DNA from 4 places in the Streptomyces sp. NPDC111744 genome. Region 2 is predicted to be linked to each of the others. Evidence: riboswitches for the same ligand, from Rfam matches in the RefSeq annotation. Region 2 holds a riboswitch; each other region holds the start of a gene.
What was found. A riboswitch is a leader RNA that binds a small molecule or an ion and turns the genes downstream of it on or off. The one in region 2 is predicted to bind cyclic di-AMP.
Positions count from the first base shown of each region.

Region 1: another riboswitch for cyclic di-AMP. It lies ahead of ACZ7OO_RS23745 (M23 family metallopeptidase); the one in region 2 lies ahead of ACZ7OO_RS03755 (transglycosylase SLT domain-containing protein).
Region 3: another riboswitch for cyclic di-AMP. It lies ahead of ACZ7OO_RS02860 (C40 family peptidase); the one in region 2 lies ahead of ACZ7OO_RS03755 (transglycosylase SLT domain-containing protein).
Region 4: another riboswitch for cyclic di-AMP. It lies ahead of ACZ7OO_RS18650 (transglycosylase family protein); the one in region 2 lies ahead of ACZ7OO_RS03755 (transglycosylase SLT domain-containing protein).

Region 1 covers NZ_JBVKCG010000010.1:251,245-255,450, reverse strand. Annotated here, with positions in the region: gene ACZ7OO_RS23755 (SGNH/GDSL hydrolase family protein) at 1-719, opposite strand, end outside; gene ACZ7OO_RS23750 (DUF6250 domain-containing protein) at 865-1,581, opposite strand; gene ACZ7OO_RS23745 (M23 family metallopeptidase) at 1,790-2,752, opposite strand; cyclic di-AMP (ydaO/yuaA leader) riboswitch at 2,757-2,917, opposite strand; gene ACZ7OO_RS23740 (alpha-galactosidase) at 3,226-4,206, opposite strand, start outside.
Region 2 covers NZ_JBVKCG010000001.1:788,369-792,574, reverse strand. Annotated here, with positions in the region: partial or broken gene ACZ7OO_RS03770 (FAD-dependent oxidoreductase) at 1-410, shown strand, start outside; gene ACZ7OO_RS03765 (hypothetical protein) at 730-1,002, opposite strand; gene ACZ7OO_RS03760 (HAD family hydrolase) at 1,294-2,100, shown strand; gene ACZ7OO_RS03755 (transglycosylase SLT domain-containing protein) at 2,110-2,595, opposite strand; cyclic di-AMP (ydaO/yuaA leader) riboswitch at 2,599-2,796, opposite strand.
Region 3 covers NZ_JBVKCG010000001.1:602,624-606,829, forward strand. Annotated here, with positions in the region: gene pcrA (DNA helicase PcrA) at 1-1,825, opposite strand, end outside; cyclic di-AMP (ydaO/yuaA leader) riboswitch at 2,149-2,320, shown strand; gene ACZ7OO_RS02860 (C40 family peptidase) at 2,329-3,480, shown strand; gene ACZ7OO_RS02865 (hypothetical protein) at 3,732-4,085, opposite strand.
Region 4 covers NZ_JBVKCG010000007.1:228,721-232,926, forward strand. Annotated here, with positions in the region: gene eno (phosphopyruvate hydratase) at 1-888, opposite strand, end outside; gene ACZ7OO_RS18650 (transglycosylase family protein) at 1,285-1,968, opposite strand; cyclic di-AMP (ydaO/yuaA leader) riboswitch at 1,972-2,143, opposite strand; gene ACZ7OO_RS18655 (transglycosylase family protein) at 2,338-3,348, opposite strand; gene ACZ7OO_RS18660 (cytochrome P450 family protein) at 3,552-4,206, opposite strand, start outside.

The sequences.
Region 1 (4,206 bases), on a different contig from region 2:
TCACCCGACGACTCACCGCGCAGCCGCCGCCCGATCCACGGCACCAGGTGCTCGCGGGCCCAGTGCACGTCGTCGCGGCGGACCTCCAGGGTGCCGCGGGGCGGCAGCGGCGGCCACGGCTGGTCCGGGTCGGCCGGCACCTCGACGCCGAGCACCTGACCGGCCCGCAGGGCCACGCGCGTGTGCCCCTCGGGAGAGAGGTGCAGCCGGTCGCCGTCCCAGGCCCGCCGGTCCTGCACGGTCTTCAGGGACCACAGGTCGAGGACAGGGCAGCCGTAACGGTCGGCGACGGCCCGGACATGCCCGTTGTAGGTGGCGATCTTGCCGCGCAGATGCTTGAGGACGGGCACGCCACGGGTGTCGAACCCGGTGGTCACCAGTACCGTGCCGACGGCTTCGGTCAGTTGGGCCACGGCCCGCTCGAACCGCTCGGCCACCTCGTCGGGGTCGGTGCCTGGGCGGATGATGTCGTTGCCGCCCGCGCAGAAGGAGACCAGGTCCGGGGCGAGTTCCAGGGCCTGCGGCACCTGGTCCGCCACGACCTGGTCGAGCAGTTTCCCGCGTACCGCGAGGTTGGTGTACTCGAAGTCGCCCTCGGGCCGCCGGTCCGACAGCAGTACCGCGAACCGGTCGGCCCAGCCGACGAACGCCCCGTCGGGGCCGGGGTCGCCGACACCCTCGGTGAAGCTGTCCCCCACCGCCACGTACGACCCGATCACTGATGCCTTGTCACTCTTCGAATCGTCTGCCACATCGGACCATGATTCACCTTTGACTGTGACCTACGCGACCGTAATAAGGGGTTGACTGGCGGTGAGATAAGACACTTCTAAATACTTCACCAAGGTTGGAATAAGGCTCTGATCAGCGACGTTGACGTGATGATCGCCAGACGCCGAAGTCACTGAACCTGAAGTGACTCCAGGTGGTACGGAACGCGAAGTACCCACCCTTGTAGGGCTCCAGGTCGGTGTAGTCGAACACCGGTCGGTCGTTGTTCCACCATTGCACAGCCCCGCCGTCGGAGACGATTCGCACATGGTTGGGCTGGTTCGCGACCAGGAGCGGTTCGGTGTAGTCGTAGACCAGCGGCCGTACGCCGGGCTCGCCGACGTAACGGCGGAGCCTGGTCGTCGTGTTGTAGTTGGCGCCGTAGCCGGCGTAGTACGTCTTCAGGTAGTCGTACTCGGCGAGCGCGCCACCGCGCGGGGTGGCGAACAGGTCGTCAGGGGAACGGACGTCGGTGGCGTTCCAGAAGTTGTTGAGGTCCGAGACGCGGTCGTTGGCGCCGCCCGCCGACACCGGTGTGGCGGTGTACCCCAGGACGTACGGCCCCTCCAGCCGTCGCCGGAACCAGACGGTGGCGCCGGCGGGCACGTCGACCTCCAGGACCCCGTGCGAGGCGGCGACCGTGCCGCCCTGCTCCAGCTCCACGAACCACTGGCCGAGACCGTGGCGGAAGTCGTCGTGGGCGATCAGCCGGCGATGCCGGTGCGCGGCGCTCGCCTGCCCAGCGGGCACGAAGGCCGCGAGGGCGGCTCCGGCGGCCAGGGCTCCGAAGCCTCGGCGGGTGGTCGTCATACGGCGGGTTCCTTCCGTCGGGGCGCGAGTGAGGGCGAGCGCATGAGCGGAAAGCGCTTGCACCCGGCGGGATCACTGTGCCGCCGCCCCGCCTTCGCTGTCGACGACCCGAACACTCCTGTCACGAGAAAGCAACGCGCCGAAGGCCGGACCCGGGGATCGGGGGTCCGGCCTTCGGAGTGCGTGTCAGATCGATGGAGGCGCCGGTTCAGCCGACGGCGAGGCCCTTCGAACGGAGGTAGGCGACCGGGTCGACGTCCGAGCCGTAGTCAGGGGTGGTCCGGATCTCGAAGTGGAGGTGCGGGCCGGTCACGTTGCCGGTGGCACCGGAGAGACCGATCTGCTGGCCCGCGGTCACGGTCTGGCCGACCGAGACGGAGAGCGCGGAGAGGTGGCCGTACTGCGCGTAGTAGCCGTCGGCGAGCCTGATGACGACCTGGTTGCCGTAGGAACCGCCCCAGCCGGCCGTGACGACCGTGCCCGCGCCGACGGCCTTGACCGGGGTGCCGGTCGGGACGACGAAGTCGACGCCGGTGTGGTAACCGCTGGACCACATGCTGCCGGCCACGTGGTAGCCGGTGCCGACCGTGGCACCGGTCACCGGGAGGGTGAAGCCGGAGGCCGTCGTCGTCGACGTGTCCGAGGAGAAGGTCGAGTTCGAGGACGACGACGAGGACGAGGACGAGGAGGGGGTGGACGACCGCGAGTGGGACCACGTCTCGGATCGGGAGTCCGAGTTCGGGGTCCGTGTCGTCGTGGTGTGACGGCCGCCGAGGGTGAGCTTGAGACCGGGGTGGATCAGCGAGGGGTTGTCGCCGACGGCCTGCCGGTTGTCGGCGTAGAGCCGGTGCCAGCCGCCGTCGACGTTCTGCTCGCGGGCGATCTTCGAGAGATAGTCGCCGGGCACCACCGTGTAGGTGTGGTGTGTGGAATTCTCGGTGGCGGAATTCTGAACGGCCGACTTCTGAACGGCGGCCTTCCGTACAGCCGTCTTCTCGATGATCGGAAGCGACTGCGTGGCCTTTTCGGAAACGGACTGCGCGGTGGCCGCGTGGGCGCCGGTCGCCCCCATGAGCGGCAGAGCCAGCGCGGCGCCACCGGTTCCGGCGACGGCCATGGAGCGGGTGAAACGCTGGGTCTTGGGGCGGCGGTGCTTACCCTTCGCGGGCATGACGCATTCCTCTCCGGCGCCTGCGAGGTGAGCTGTCGGGTTCGGGCTGGAGCTGCCCGGCCACGCGGGATGACGTGGCTGTACCCCTAGCCGTCCCGGGAACCGGAACAGGCGGTCATACCTGGTGGGTCCCCCGCTCCTGCCGTGCACGGGTGAGTGTGTGTGGGGATTCCGGGCGGCGGCAGGATTCGGCGTTCCGTCCGGATGCGTGGCGAACGTAAGCGAGCAAGACGCACCCGGACAAGCCATCGGTTCCGGCTGTCCGAGTTTCGCTTGATCCGTTACGGGGATTCCCGGTCGCCCTCCGTGCATCCCGGCTTTCCTCGCTTTCCTGATCCCCTTGAAAAGCACGGGAAGTACGTGGACATGACGAGCGACGGACGGTCACGAATATGACGCTCCTCACGCACGTCACGCCACGTCCCTCTATTCCAGAGCGAGTTGCAATGAAGGAGCCAATTCGGACAGAAGACTCAGATGCGGCGCAGCCGGAGAACTGCCGCATCCAGGTCACCGCGCAGCTCTGTGCGCAGCCCATGATGCAACAGAACAGCACCTCGGTGCACTTCGCCCGTTTCACGGCATTCATACGACGCTGTCGGGTCGAGCCCCTGCAGTCGCAGCGCCGGCATCGGCTCGCCGTAGCTCTGCGCCTGGAGCCAGGCGAGGACCACGGTCTCGTCGCCGAGCGTGTACTGCACCGCGCTGAGCCCGCCGGTCGGCGGCCGCAGCCGGAACTGGTCGCCGCGCTGCACCAGGGGCCGGATGTCCTTGTAGAGCTCCACCCAGCGGCCGGCCTCGGCGAGCTCTTCCTCGGTCCACTGCGAGAGGTCGCCGCCGACGCCGAGCGCCCCCGCCATGGAGCTGACGAAGCGGAAACGCAGCGAGCTGACCCGGCCGTTGAGCTGATGGTTCGGGCTGTCGGTGACCCAGGCGGACATCACCCGGGCGGGGTGGATCTGGCTGAAGCCGTGCTGGATGGCGAGCCGGTCCAGCGGGTCGGTGTTGTCGGAGGTCCACACCTCGTCGGTGCGGCTCATGATGCCGAGGTCGATCCGGCCGCCACCGCCGGAGCAGGACTCGATGGCGACGTTCGGGTGGGCTGCCCGGAGCCGGTCGAGCAGGGCGTACAGCCCGCGGACGTGGTCGACCCACAGGCGCTGCGGGTACGGCTCGCCGGGCCAGCCCGCGTCGGTGAAGCAGCGGTTGAAGTCCCACTTGACGTAGTCGATCGGGGCGCTGGACAGCAGGGTGTCGAGCTGTTCCCAGAGGTACTCCTGGACGTCCTCGCGGGCGAGGTTGAGGACGAGCTGATTGCGTAGTTCCGTCCGCTTCCGTCCCTGCTGGTACTGGACCCAGTCGGGGTGCGCGCGGTACAGGTCGCTGTCCGCGTTGACCATCTCGGGTTCGACCCAGATGCCGAACTGCATACCGAGGGCGTGCACATAGTCCGC
Region 2 (4,206 bases):
TACTGCGACGCGGCGTGCATCCGCAGGCTGGTGACCGACGAGGACATCATCCCGGTGGAGACCTTCATCGGCTACGGCGAGTGGTTCCAGCAGAAGCTGGTGCCCGAGCTGGAGCGGGTGCGGGTGGTCTCCGGGGACCGCGACAAGGCGGCCGGGTTCGAACTGAAGTTGGACTCGGGAGAGTTGTTCACCGCCCGCGCGGTCGTCGTCGCCACCGGCCTGTCGGGACTCGCCCATCTCCCCGCGGTGCTCGCGAAAGCGGCGGCGGACGGGCCCACGGCCCCGTCTCACACAGCTCCCAGCACCACGACCTGACCCGCTGCTCCGGCAAGGAACTGATCGTCGTCGGTGCCGGACAGTCCGCGCTGGAGACGGCGGCTCTCGCGGCCGAGGCGGGCGCCCAGGTGCGGGCCAAACACCTGGCGGCTGCCCACGCCTGACGCCCGCCCCGCCCACCGCCCCGGATCCGGCGCCGCCCACCCGCACTGGGGGCCAGGCCGCCAGCCGCCCCTGGATCCGGGCCGACACCCGCCTCCGCGGGCCGGGCCGCCACCCCCGCCCCGGGGCTGTGCCGCCTCGGCCGCGGCTGCCAGGCCAGGAACTCCTCGATCGACCCGGGCGGATTGGCGGCTTCCGTGGCCTCGACCTCCCTTCCCGGGCAGTACATGTAAGGCCACCACCGGCAGCGGTCGCCCGAGGACCTTCTCGATGCGGCCCCCGGCATGCGGATCATGCGTCAGCCGTACGCACGCGTCGGCGAAGTGCAGCCCCAACAGCTCGCCTCGCGTCCAGTTCGGCGTTCTCGCCGTCCCCGTCGAACCAGAGTCCGAGCCGCCGGACCTCCTCGGTGGACAGCACGCCGCCGACCGGGTCCCCAGGACAGTTGCCGAGCATCTCGAAGCCACCGAGGAGCCAACGCCCGTAGTTCCAGCGCGCCTCGCCGGGGTCCGCCGGGTCCCGTTCGGCCTCGTACTGGCTCTCGGTGTCGTCGCCGGCCGCCACGTACGGTCTGCGCTCGTCGTCGTCGACACGACGGATACGGAACGACGGCGTAGATCTCCGGCCGCAGCGCCCGCGGAAGCCGCTCCAGCGCGTCGGACGCCGACTCCAGCAGATGCGCGCGGGAGACCCCCGGTCTGTCCGTCCTACGCCCGCCCCGTCCGATCGGTGCCATCAACCCACCGCCAACGTAACGTGGCCCACTGACAACGCCCCATCACGGAGGCGGCGGGCGCCACTTGAGGCCGAAACGCACAGTGAGTCTCCGAGGCGTGCTGTCCGTATTCTCTGATCATGGTCGCACCCACCCCGTACTCACTGATCGCCACCGACCTGGACGGCACGCTGCTGCGCGCCGACGACACCCTGTCGGAACGGTCGCTCGCCGCGCTCGCGCGGGCCGGCCGGGCCGGCGCCCGGCATCTCGTGGTGACCGGGCGCCCCGCGCCGAGAGTGCGCCCCCTCCTGGACGACCTCGGCTGCACGGGACTCGCGGTCTGCGGCCAGGGAGCGCAGGTGTACGACGCCGGCACAGCCCGACTGCTGTGGTCGGTCACCCTGGACCGGGAGCTGGCGGAGACCGCCCTCGGCAAGATCGAGGCCGAGGTCGGACAGGTGTACGCGGCGGTCGACCAGGACGGCGTGGACGGGCTCACGCTCATCGAGCCGGGCTATCTGATGCCCCACCCCACGCTGCCCGCGCTGCGCGTCGACCGGCGTGACGACCTGTGGTGCGCGCCCATCAGCAAGGTGCTGCTGCGCCACCACACCCTCTCCGACGACGAACTGGCGGCCACCGCGCGCGCGGTGGTGGGATCGCTGGCGACGGTCACCATGTCGGGGCCGGGGACCGTCGAGCTCCAGCCGTGCGGGGTGACCAAGGCGACCGGGCTGGCGCTGGCCGCCGACCACCTGGGGCTGAGCCCCGAACAGGCCGTCGCCTTCGGTGACATGCCCAACGACGTGCCCATGTTCGACTGGGCGTCCTACGGGGTGGCCATGGCCAACGCCCATCCCGAACTCAAGGCGGTGGCCGACGAGATCACCTTGTCGAACGAGGACGACGGCATCGCCGTCGTCCTCGAAAGACTCTTCAGCTGACGGCGCCGGTCAGTACGCGCCGTGCACGTTGTCCATCGAGCCGTACCGCGCGGCGGCGTAGTTGCAGGCGGCGGTGATGTTCGCGACCGGGTCGTAGATGTCGAACGACGTGCCGTCCACGTGGTAGGTCTTGAACGTCGGGTCGATCACCTGGAGCAGGCCCTTGGACGGGATGCCGGCGGCCGCGTTGGAGTCCCAGAGGTTGATGGCCTGCGGGTTGCCGGACGACTCACGCATCACGTTGCGGTAGATGCCGTTGTAGCTGCCGGGGATGTGCTTCTCGGCCATGATCGCGAGCGACTCGCGGATCCAGCCGTCGAGGTTGTTCGGGTACCCGGCGAGCGTCGTCGAGGCCGTCGAGGTGGAGGTGGCGGCGGAGGCGGTGGTCGCCCCGATGAGCGGGAGGGCGAGAACGGCGGCGCCGGTGCCGGCGATGGCAAGCGTGCGGACGATGCGGTTACGGCGGGGACGGCGGTGCTGAGTGGCAGCAGACATGGCGAAGTTCCTCTCCGTCGCCTACGAGGTGAGCTGTCGGGTTCGGGCGCGGGGAGTGCCCGGCCGCACCGCCCGAAGGCGAGGCGACTTCACCCCTAGCCGTTCCGGTACGACGTCCGTCGTTGACGTCGGCCGCCCGGTCCGGCGACTTACCTGGATCCCCCGCTCCTGCCGTGCGAATGGACTCGTCGATGGGTCACGACGGGCGGCGGCAGGATTCGGCGTCCGCCCGGCGAGCGGGAACGTATGCGAGAGCACATGTCCGGAACAAGTGCTGGATTCACACAACACACCGATTGACCTTGATCTGAGTCGTATGGGGTACTTGATCCTTTGCGGCTGCCAAGCCACAACTCGCCCACAGGGAACGGAAAGAAAGGTTCGTCCTAGCCTTTACGGCCTCCCGACCGACGTGACCCACTTCACGAAGTGGCAATCGCGGCAAATCAGACATGAGGGATTCGTGAAGTCCGTTTTTCCGGGCATCGGTGGAAAAGCGCTCCGCCATTATTTGCGTGGATTGCCCCAATTGAGGCGAGAAGAGTGGCGTGCATCACAGGTGATTTCGGGTATTGCCCGAATTGTCTAATTCGGTGGAATTGTGGCTCGGTAAGCGAACCGACGGGCCAGACCGGATGCGGGTGGGCAGTGGGCGCTGCTCGTCCAGTTCATCTGTTTCAGCTGGTTCATCCGGTCGTGTACGTCTCCGGTGCGCCCCTCGTGAACTCTGCACGGTCCGGGTACGCGCGTCCGCTGATCGACCGCGGCCGGGAGGTCGGCGCCCGTCGGCTACGTCCGTTCGGATTCCTCCACGGCGACGGGTCGGCCCAAGTCCTCCGAGCCGGCGTGGAGTTCACGTGCGTGGGCCCCGGCGGGCGTACGTGATTCCGGTCACGTTGGAGGAGGGATCGGCGGGCCCACCGACCCGGCGGCGGGCGAGGCGGCTGTCCATGCGCGCGTGTCCACCGTGAGAGGGGAACCTCCGCCGCCCCACGCGTCGTTGTCATAGCGGCCGTCCGTGGAGTGCACGGCGACCGCTTTGAGCGGCTCGGGCGCGAGGGCCGTCACCCGGAGGGAGATGCAGCCGTCCCGGGGGATGCCGGCCGCTCGACGGTCGCGGGGCCTGTCGGCCGACCGAGGCATGTCCATGACCCATCGGGCGCGGTCGGCGCCGGCGGCCGCGTGGGCTCGTCCGGTCGGTGAGCTCGGCGGGGGAGGTCTTCGAGCGGTGCGGGGGCGGTCTCGTCCGTCCGTGGGCGCCACGCGCGCGGGGGAACGGCGTTCGGACGGCGAAGGGGATGAAGGGGGGTGCGGAGGTCCTCGTGCGTGATCTCGTAGGGGACGGATGTAGGGGTACGGATCGACTCGATCTGAACCCCGTCGGCTTTGACGGGCCGCGAAGGGGGTACCTCCGGGCAGGTGACGTCGGTCGGAGAAGACATGACCGTCCGTGGTCGGCGCTCTGTGGGACGGCCCGCCGTCGGACCCGGTGACGGCACTGGTCGGGGACGCGGTTCCCCCTCCGGCCCGGGACACGACTTGAGCCCCGGTTCGGGACAACTGGCGGTACTTCCTGTTAAGTCATTGGATGTCAGGTCGTATCGGCTGATC
Region 3 (4,206 bases), 190 kb from region 2:
CCTCGCCCTCCCCGGACTCCTGCTCGAACTCCAGTGCCACGGAGGCGAGTTCCTGGAGGTTCTCGATCCGGGTCTCGTCCTGCGGGTCGGTGGAGGCCTGCAACTCGGCGAGGTAGCCGGTGCGTTCGAGGATCGCTTCGAGCACGGTGGCCGGTCCGGCGCCGGACTCCACGACCGTACGCAGGTCCTCCATCAGCGTGTTGAACCGCTTGACCGCGTTGGTCGACCGCGCGGCCATGCCGTACGCCTCGTCGACGCGCTTGAGCGCCTGCGGGAAGCTGATCTTCTCGCGCTGGGCGAGGGCGTCGATCATCGCCTCCGCGCGGTCGCCGATACCACGCTTGGGGACGTTGAGGATCCGGCGCAGCGGGACGGAGTCCTCCGGGTTGGCCAGTACGCGCAGATACGCCAGGACGTCCCGGACCTCCTTGCGCTCGTAGAAGCGGACACCGCCGACGACCTTGTAGGGCAGGCCGACGCGGATGAAGATCTCCTCGAAGACACGGGACTGAGCGTTGGTGCGGTAGAAGACGGCGACATCGCCCGCCTTCGCCTCGCCCGCGTCCGTCAGACGGTCTATCTCGTCGGCGACGAACTGCGCCTCGTCGTGCTCGGTGTCGGCGACATAGCCGGTGATCTGCGCGCCCGCGCCGGCGTTGGTCCACAGGTTCTTCGGGCGGCGGGACTCGTTGCGCTCGATGACCGCGTTGGCGGCGGAGAGGATCGTCTGCGTGGAGCGGTAGTTCTGCTCCAGGAGGATCGTCGTCGCGTTCGGGTAGTCCTCCTCGAACTGGAGGATGTTGCGGATCGTCGCGCCCCGGAAGGCGTAGATCGACTGGTCGGCGTCGCCCACCACGCACAGTTCGGCGGGCTGGAGGTCGTGCTCGCCCGGCGGCACGTCGACGGGGTGCTCGGAGGTGCCGACGAGCTCGCGCACGAGTGCGTACTGGGCGTGGTTGGTGTCCTGGTACTCGTCGACCAGGACATGCCGGAAGCGGCGGCGGTAGTGCTCGGCGACGTCCGGGAAGGCGCGCAGCAGGTTGACCGTCGTCATGATCAGGTCGTCGAAGTCCAGGGCGTTCGCCTCGCGCAGCCGCGACTGGTAGAGGGCGTAGGCCTGGGCGAGGGTCTTCTCGAATCCGTCGCTCGCCTGGGCGGCGAAGTCCTCCTCGTCGATCAGCTCGTTCTTGAGGTTGCTGATCTTGGCGCTGAAGGACTTGGGCGGGAAGTGCTTGGGGTCGAGGTCCAGGTCGCGGCAGACCAGGGCCATCAGGCGCTTGGAGTCGGCTGCGTCGTAGATCGAGAAGGAGGAGGTGAAGCCGAGCTTCTTGCTCTCCCTGCGCAGGATCCGCACGCACGCGCTGTGGAAGGTCATCACCCACATCGCGTTCGCGCGCGGGCCGACGAGGTGCTCGACTCGCTCCTTCATCTCGCCCGCGGCCTTGTTGGTGAAGGTGATCGCGAGGATCTGGCCCGGGTGCACCCTCCGCGCGCCGAGCAGATGCGCGATGCGGTGCGTGAGCACGCGCGTCTTGCCGGAGCCGGCACCGGCCACGATGAGCAGCGGGGAGCCGGCGTGCACGACCGCCGCCCGCTGGTTGTCGTTCAGCCCCTCCAGGAGCGCGGCCGGGTCCAGGGCCGGGCGGGCGGCGCCGTCGCGGTAGTAGGCGTCACGGTCCGGAGGCGCGTCGAACTTCCCGCCGAACAGATCGTCCGGAATCGGCTCCGGTACGTGCTCGTCCTCGGGCGGCGGCGGGGACTCCTCCTCGTGGCCGCGCGGGGGCTGGAGGCTCGCCAGGAAGCTGTCGTCAAAGAGGCTGCTCATCGCTCTCCGAGTCTAGGGCGCCCCACCGACAACCGGTCCCCACCCCGGAAACTCGCCCCGGTCACCCAACAGAATCAACCCCTCACGGTCTGCGATCACACGCCGTGAGCATGCGCGCGCCCACCCACCGGGAGCGCGGGCCACTCGACCGCTCCGGACAAGTCACCCCATACCCCGCTTGATCAACCGATCCGGCCGGGCAGCAACACCAAGGTCACGAAAATGTATCGGGCATATCGCACATCAACCTTCACACAGAGCACACGAGTTGGCTAGCGTGCCGACCAGGCCGTACGACCCCCACCGGCGAACGTCGCCGGGCCGCACGGCCTCCGCCGAGTCCAGGGTGCCACCGCGCACCCGGAGCCGGGGACCCACACCGACCTTGGGGTGAATCGGTCCCGACTTCCCACCGGGAGCGAACCGTAGGGCAACCCTTCCGAACCACCCGCCCGAACCCGACAGCTAACTCGGTAGGCGGAGCATGGAAGGAGTCGCCCCCGTTGGCGTCGCACCGCAAGTCGCGTCCGTCCGCAACGCGCGTAGGCATACGCACCCCCGCTCTGGCCACCGCCGCTCTCACCTCCGTGGCCCTGCTCTCCCAGACGGCCAACGCCGCGCCCTCCGAGGACGGCAAGCCCAGCCTGGAGGAGGTCGAGAAGAAGGTCGACGCCCTCTACCGGCAGGCGGAGTCGGCGACCGAGAAGTACAACGCGGCCAAGGAGAAGACCGGCAGGCAGCGCAAGCAGGTCGACACCCTGCTCGACGACGTCGCCGAGCGGACGGACCGGCTCAACAAGGCGCGTGAGGAACTGGGTTCGTTCGCCGCGGCCCAGTACCGGACCGGGGCCAGTGCGCCCGACACGGCGACCTTCCTGCTCGCGGACAGCCCGCAGGACTACTTCGACCAGACGCAGCTGATGAGCCGGCTGACCTCGCGCCAGAAGGACGCGGTCGACGACTACGCCACACAGCAGTCCGCGACCATGAAGAAGCGGCAGGAGGCCGCCAGGAGCCTGGAGACGCTCACCGAGACCCAGAACGACCTCAAGACCGCCAAGACCACCGTCCAGACGAAGCTGGCCTCCGCGCGGGAGCTGCTGTCGCAGCTGACGGCCCAGGAGAAGGCCCGGCTGGCGGAGATCGCGAAGAGGCAGCAGGCGGAGGCGGCGCTCAAGGCGGCGGAGCTCGCGAAGCAGCAGGCGGCGGCCGCGAAGCAGGAAGGTTCGTCGTCATCGACGCCGTCCTCCGGCGGCTCCGCCTCTTCCTCCGCCTCTTCCTCCTCCGACGCCTCCTATGCGACAAAGGCCACCAAGGCGATCGCCTTCGCCCGCGCGCAGATCGGCAAGCCGTACGTCTGGGGCGCCACCGGCCCCGGCTCCTACGACTGCTCCGGCCTCTCCCAGGCCGCCTGGAAGGCCGCCGGCGTCTCCCTGCCGCGCACCACGTACGACCAGGTGAACGCCGGCACGACGGTCTCCCTCGCCGACGCCCAGCCCGGTGACCTGGTCTTCTACGACGACGTCACCCACGTCGGCATCTACATCGGCAACGGCATGATGATCCACGCCCCGAAGCCCGGCGCGTACGTCCGGGAGGAGTCGATCTACTACGGGGGCGAGTCGATCATCCATAGCGTGGTGCGACCGGCCTGAGGGGGCGTGGGCGCGCTAGAAGGGCGTGCCTGGGCCGCACTGGCTCTGGCCTGCGTGGCCCGAGCGGGGCTGGCCGCGGAGTGCGTCGTACGGCTGCTGGAGGACCGTTCGCGGTGGGTGGCGAAGGCGGCGACGCCGGGCTCACTCACGCCGTGGCGGCGACGGCGGTGGCCGGCCGTGCTGGGGTCCACACTGGCGGCGGCCGCCGACGCGGCGCGACTCGCGCCGCCCTCAGGAGGGCTTCCTGAGGGTCACGTCCACAGCACGGCGATGAAGATGTTCGCCATGGTCAGCAGGCCCACCAGGCCGAAGGCGCCCTTCTCCGCCTTCTCGTCGTCCCGTTTCACATAGACGAGCCCGAGGATCACGATCAGCAGCGCGAGCTTCACGCCGATCTTGATCGTGTTGACGTGGTGGTCGTCGGCCTCGTTGAGGCCGACCAGGATCACACCGGTCGCGAGCATGGTGAACGCGCCGTGCAGCATCCCGGGGACGAACCGGGCCGTGCCCTGACCCATCGCCTTCATCTGGGTGAGGAAGCCGCCGAGGAGCGCGGCAATGCCGATGATGTGCAGGCCGACGAAGAGATGGATGAGTACGTCCATGGCCCCGGAGCCTAATCAGGGCCCCATGGGGCACCGGGCACCGGCCCCTCCCTCGGCGCCCGCCGCTACTCACTTGCACGGCATCGCATTTATGCACCCCATAGCACTCCGTGTCTCCCGC
Region 4 (4,206 bases), on a different contig from region 2:
CCAGCCGGCCCAGTCGTCCTCGAACAGCGGGTCCTCGATGGAGACCAGCGGGTACGCGGAGACGAGCTCCTCGTAGTACTCGGTCATCTCGGCGGCCGAGCGGGACTTGCCCTCGAACTCGTACTTGCCGTCCTTGTAGAACTCGGACGCGGCGACGTCGAGCGCCAGCGCGATCTGCTCGCCCGGGACGTAGCCGGCCTGCTTGATCGCCTCGAGGATGAGGTCGAGGGCCGCGCGGTTGGACTCCAGGTTCGGGGCGAAGCCGCCCTCGTCGCCGAGGCCGGTGGACAGGCCCTTGTTCTTCAGGACCTTCTTCAGGGTGTGGTAGACCTCGGCACCCCAGCGCAGCGCCTCGGAGAACGACTCCGCGCCGATCGGGGCGATCATGAACTCCTGGATGTCCACGTTGGAGTCCGCGTGCGAGCCGCCGTTGAGGATGTTCATCATCGGCACCGGCAGCAGGTGCGCGTTGGGGCCGCCCAGGTAGCGGAACAGCGGCAGGTCGCTGGCCTCGGAGGCGGCGTGGGCGACGGCGAGGGAGACGCCGAGGATGGCGTTGGCGCCGAGCGAGCCCTTGTTGTCGGTGGCGTCCAGGTCGAACATGGCCTGGTCGATCAGGCGCTGCTCGGTGGCGTCGTAGCCGACCAGCTCCGGACCGATCTGCTCGATCACGGCGAGGACGGCCTTCTCGACGCCCTTGCCCAGGTAGCGGTTGGGGTCACCGTCGCGGAGCTCGATGGCCTCGAAGGCGCCCGTGGAGGCGCCGGACGGGACGGCGGCACGACCGGTGCTGCCGTCGTCGAGGCCGACCTCGACCTCGACCGTGGGGTTGCCTCGGGAGTCCAGGATTTCCCGGGCTACGACGACGTCGATGGACGGCACGAGCATCTCCTTCTTGGGATGTGACGCTGGTTGTGCGGGCGCACGCGGGCCTTGTCGGCCCTTGCTCAGCCTTGCGACTAGAGCCTAACCGTCCCGGGGCCGTCAGCCAGCCGACCGACCGGCCCGTGGACACACAGACGGTACCCATTGTTCATGCGCGGAACAAAGGGGGGCCCGATGAAGAACGGAAGAAGAGCGGGTCAAGGGGAGGACCGCGCGAGGACGGCAGGCGGACGGCAGGCGGACGGCAATGAGAAACCCCGCCCCGGTGCGTTCGGGGGAAAACGCACCGGAGCGGGGGCTCGTGGGGGACGGGGGTGGCCCGCACGTGCTCCTCACTATGAGGAGCACGGCTGTGCGGGCGCTGTGCTTCAGCCGGCGCCCGCGTATTACTTCGGGCGCTTACTTCAGGTGCAGCTGCTGACCCGGGTAGATGAAGTCGGCGTCGTCGACGATGTCCTTGTTCAGCTTGAACAGCGCCTGCCAGCCGCCCTTGACCTTGTGCTTCTCGGCGATCGAGCTGAGCGTGTCGCCCTTGAGGACCTTGTACTCGCCGTCGCCCTTCTTGACCTTCTTGCCGGTCGGGGTGGTGACGGTCTTCTTGGCGGCGGGACGCTCGGCGGAGCGGGAGGCGGCCTGGGTGTCGGTCGTACGGCTGCTGGTGCCGCTGTTCGACGAGCTGGAGCTGGAGGACGAGCTGCTGCCGGTGTAGGCGGCGCCGGACAGGCCCGTGCCGCAGACCGGCCAGGCGCCCTTGCCCTGCGCGGCGAGGACCTTCTCGGCGATCTCGATCTGCTGCGCCTTGCCGGCCTGGTTGGCCTGCGCGGCGTACTGGGTGCCGCCGTACGCGGCCCAGGTGGAGGCGGAGAACTGCAGGCCGCCGTAGTAGCCGTTGCCGGTGTTGATGGCCCAGTTGCCGCCGGACTCGCACTGGGCGACGGCGTCCCACTCGGAGGCGGTGGCGGCGGAGGCGGTGCCGGACGCCATCAGCGGGGCGGCGATGGCGACACCGGTGACGCCGGCGAGCGCGGCGGCGCGGGTGGCCTTGGACGGACGACGGTGCTTGCCCTTGCCGGAAAACAGCATGGTGGATCCCCTCACCGACGCCTGCGAGGTGAGCTGTCGGGTTCGGGCCGGTTGAGTTGCCCGGCCGCACACCTCGCGGTGCGCGGCTTCACCCCGAGCCGGACACGGCAGCCTCAACTACCGGTCCTGGCACTTACCTTGGGTCCCCCGCTCCTGCCTACGGCGCTTTACGCGACGACTGTTCCCGGGCAGCCGCTGGCAGGACTCGGCGTTGCGACGGCCGGGGCTCGTGGTGACGAGCGGCCTCGACCGTAAACAGGCGATCAGGTGAATTTCAAAGATGATCAGGGCTTCTGAGACTCATCCCACACTTTCGCCAAACCGGACATTTGACTTCTAAGTGGGGCGGTTCGAGAGCGCCAACTCCCGCTAGTCCGCGTTCGTTTCGGTGCCGAGTTTCAGGGTCTGACCGGGGGCGACGTGGTTCGGGTCGGTGCCGATGTCGGCCTTGTTGGCGGCATAGAGCGCGCGCCATCCTCCTTCGAGGCCAAGGGAGTCGGCGATGGAGGCGAGGGTGTCGCCGTCCCGGACGGTGTAGGTGCCGGCGTCACGGGAGGCGTGACGGCCGGAAGAAGTCGCACTCTGACCGTTTGTCACGTTTTCGTCCGCCGTGCCGCCGCGATGCTTGCCACCGCCACTGACGGCTCCCGTGTCGACAAGGCTCCAAGAGCCGCCGGTCTGCCATGAATTGTCCGACTCATCAGCTTCGGACGTGACGGGGTTCTCACTCGCCTTCGAGGTGCCGGAGCCGTTGGATCTCGACTTGTCCGCCTTGGTGGAGTCGGCAGGGGTGCCCGTACCCGAGTCCCCACTCGCGCTCGGGGACGGGGTGGCGGAGCCGGCTCCGGAGTCCGCGGCACCCAAGGAGGGGTTGGACGAGCCGGAATCCGATGAGCCGGATGAACCAGATGAAGAGGACGAATCCGACAACCCGGAGGACGAGTCGGATGTGCCCGACGTGTTGTCCGATCCGCCGAGGCCCGTGTCGACGTTCACCGAGGCGTCGTCCGAGGAGAGGCCGGCGAGTAGGGCACAGGTCCGCCAGGGCTTGGTGCCCTGGTCGGCGAGGATCTTCTCGGCGACGGCGATCTGCTGCGAACGGCTCGCCTGGTCCGGCGTGGTGGCGTACTCCTGGCCGCCGTACTGGTCCCAGTCGTCCTGGGACATCTGCAGGCCGCCGTAGTAGCCGGTGCCGGCGTCCATGCTCCAGGAGCCGCCGCTCTCGCACTCGGCCACCCGGTCCCAGGTGCTGCCGTCGGCCGCGTTGGCGCTCGCCGCCCCGAGGAGCGGGATGGCGATGGCGGAGCCGGTCACGCCGGCCGCGACGAGGATGGCCGGAGCCTGACGGGGGCGACGGTGACGACCGTTCCCGGAGAGCATGCGGAAACCTTTCGAGCGACAGCGGTGACCGGCGACGGGTCCCGCCGGGGCGTCGCACTGATGGGTGAACGTATAGGCAGACGATCACTTGTCACAAGTTAATGCCGCGCAGATCACGTGAAGATCACAGACTTGAACAGTGGTCATCTTTGCCGGTGGGAGGCCGGAGGGAGGCGTGCCGGTGGTGGATGCCGGTGGTGGGCTCATCGGCCGTGGGGGGTGAACTCCACGGGGAGCGTGCGCAGTCCGCGCATGATGAGCCCGCCGCGCCAGCGCAACTCGCTCTCCGCCACCGCGAGTCGCAGGTCGGGGAGGCGGCTGAGGAGGGCGGCGAGCGCGGTCTGTCCTTCCAGGCGGGCGAGCGGGGCGCCCAGGCAGTAGTGGATGCCGTGGCCGTATCCGAGGTGCTGGTTGTCCCGGCGTGCGAGGTCGAGCGTGTCCGGCTCGGCGAACCGCTCCGGGTCCCGGTCCGCGGCGGCGAGTACGACGAGGACCGGGTCGCCTGGCGCGATGCGCTGCCCGCCGATGCCGAGCGGCTCGGTGGCGAATCGCCAGGTGGCCAGCTCCACCGGCCCGTCGTAGCGCAGCAGTTCCTCGACCCCGGTCTCCAGCAGCCCGCGCTCGCCGGCGGCGAGGGAGTCCTGGAGGCGGCGGCGCTGTGCCGGATGGGTGAGCAGGGCGTACGTCCCGTTGCCGATGAGGTTGACCGTGGTCTCGAAGCCGGCGAACAGGAGGATGAACGCCATGGCGGCGGCCTCGTTCTCGGTGAGGTGCTCGCCTTCGTCGGAGGCCCGGATGAGCCCGGAGATGAGGTCCTCACCGGGGGCGGGCTCGGCGGACAGCGCCTCCCGCTTCCGG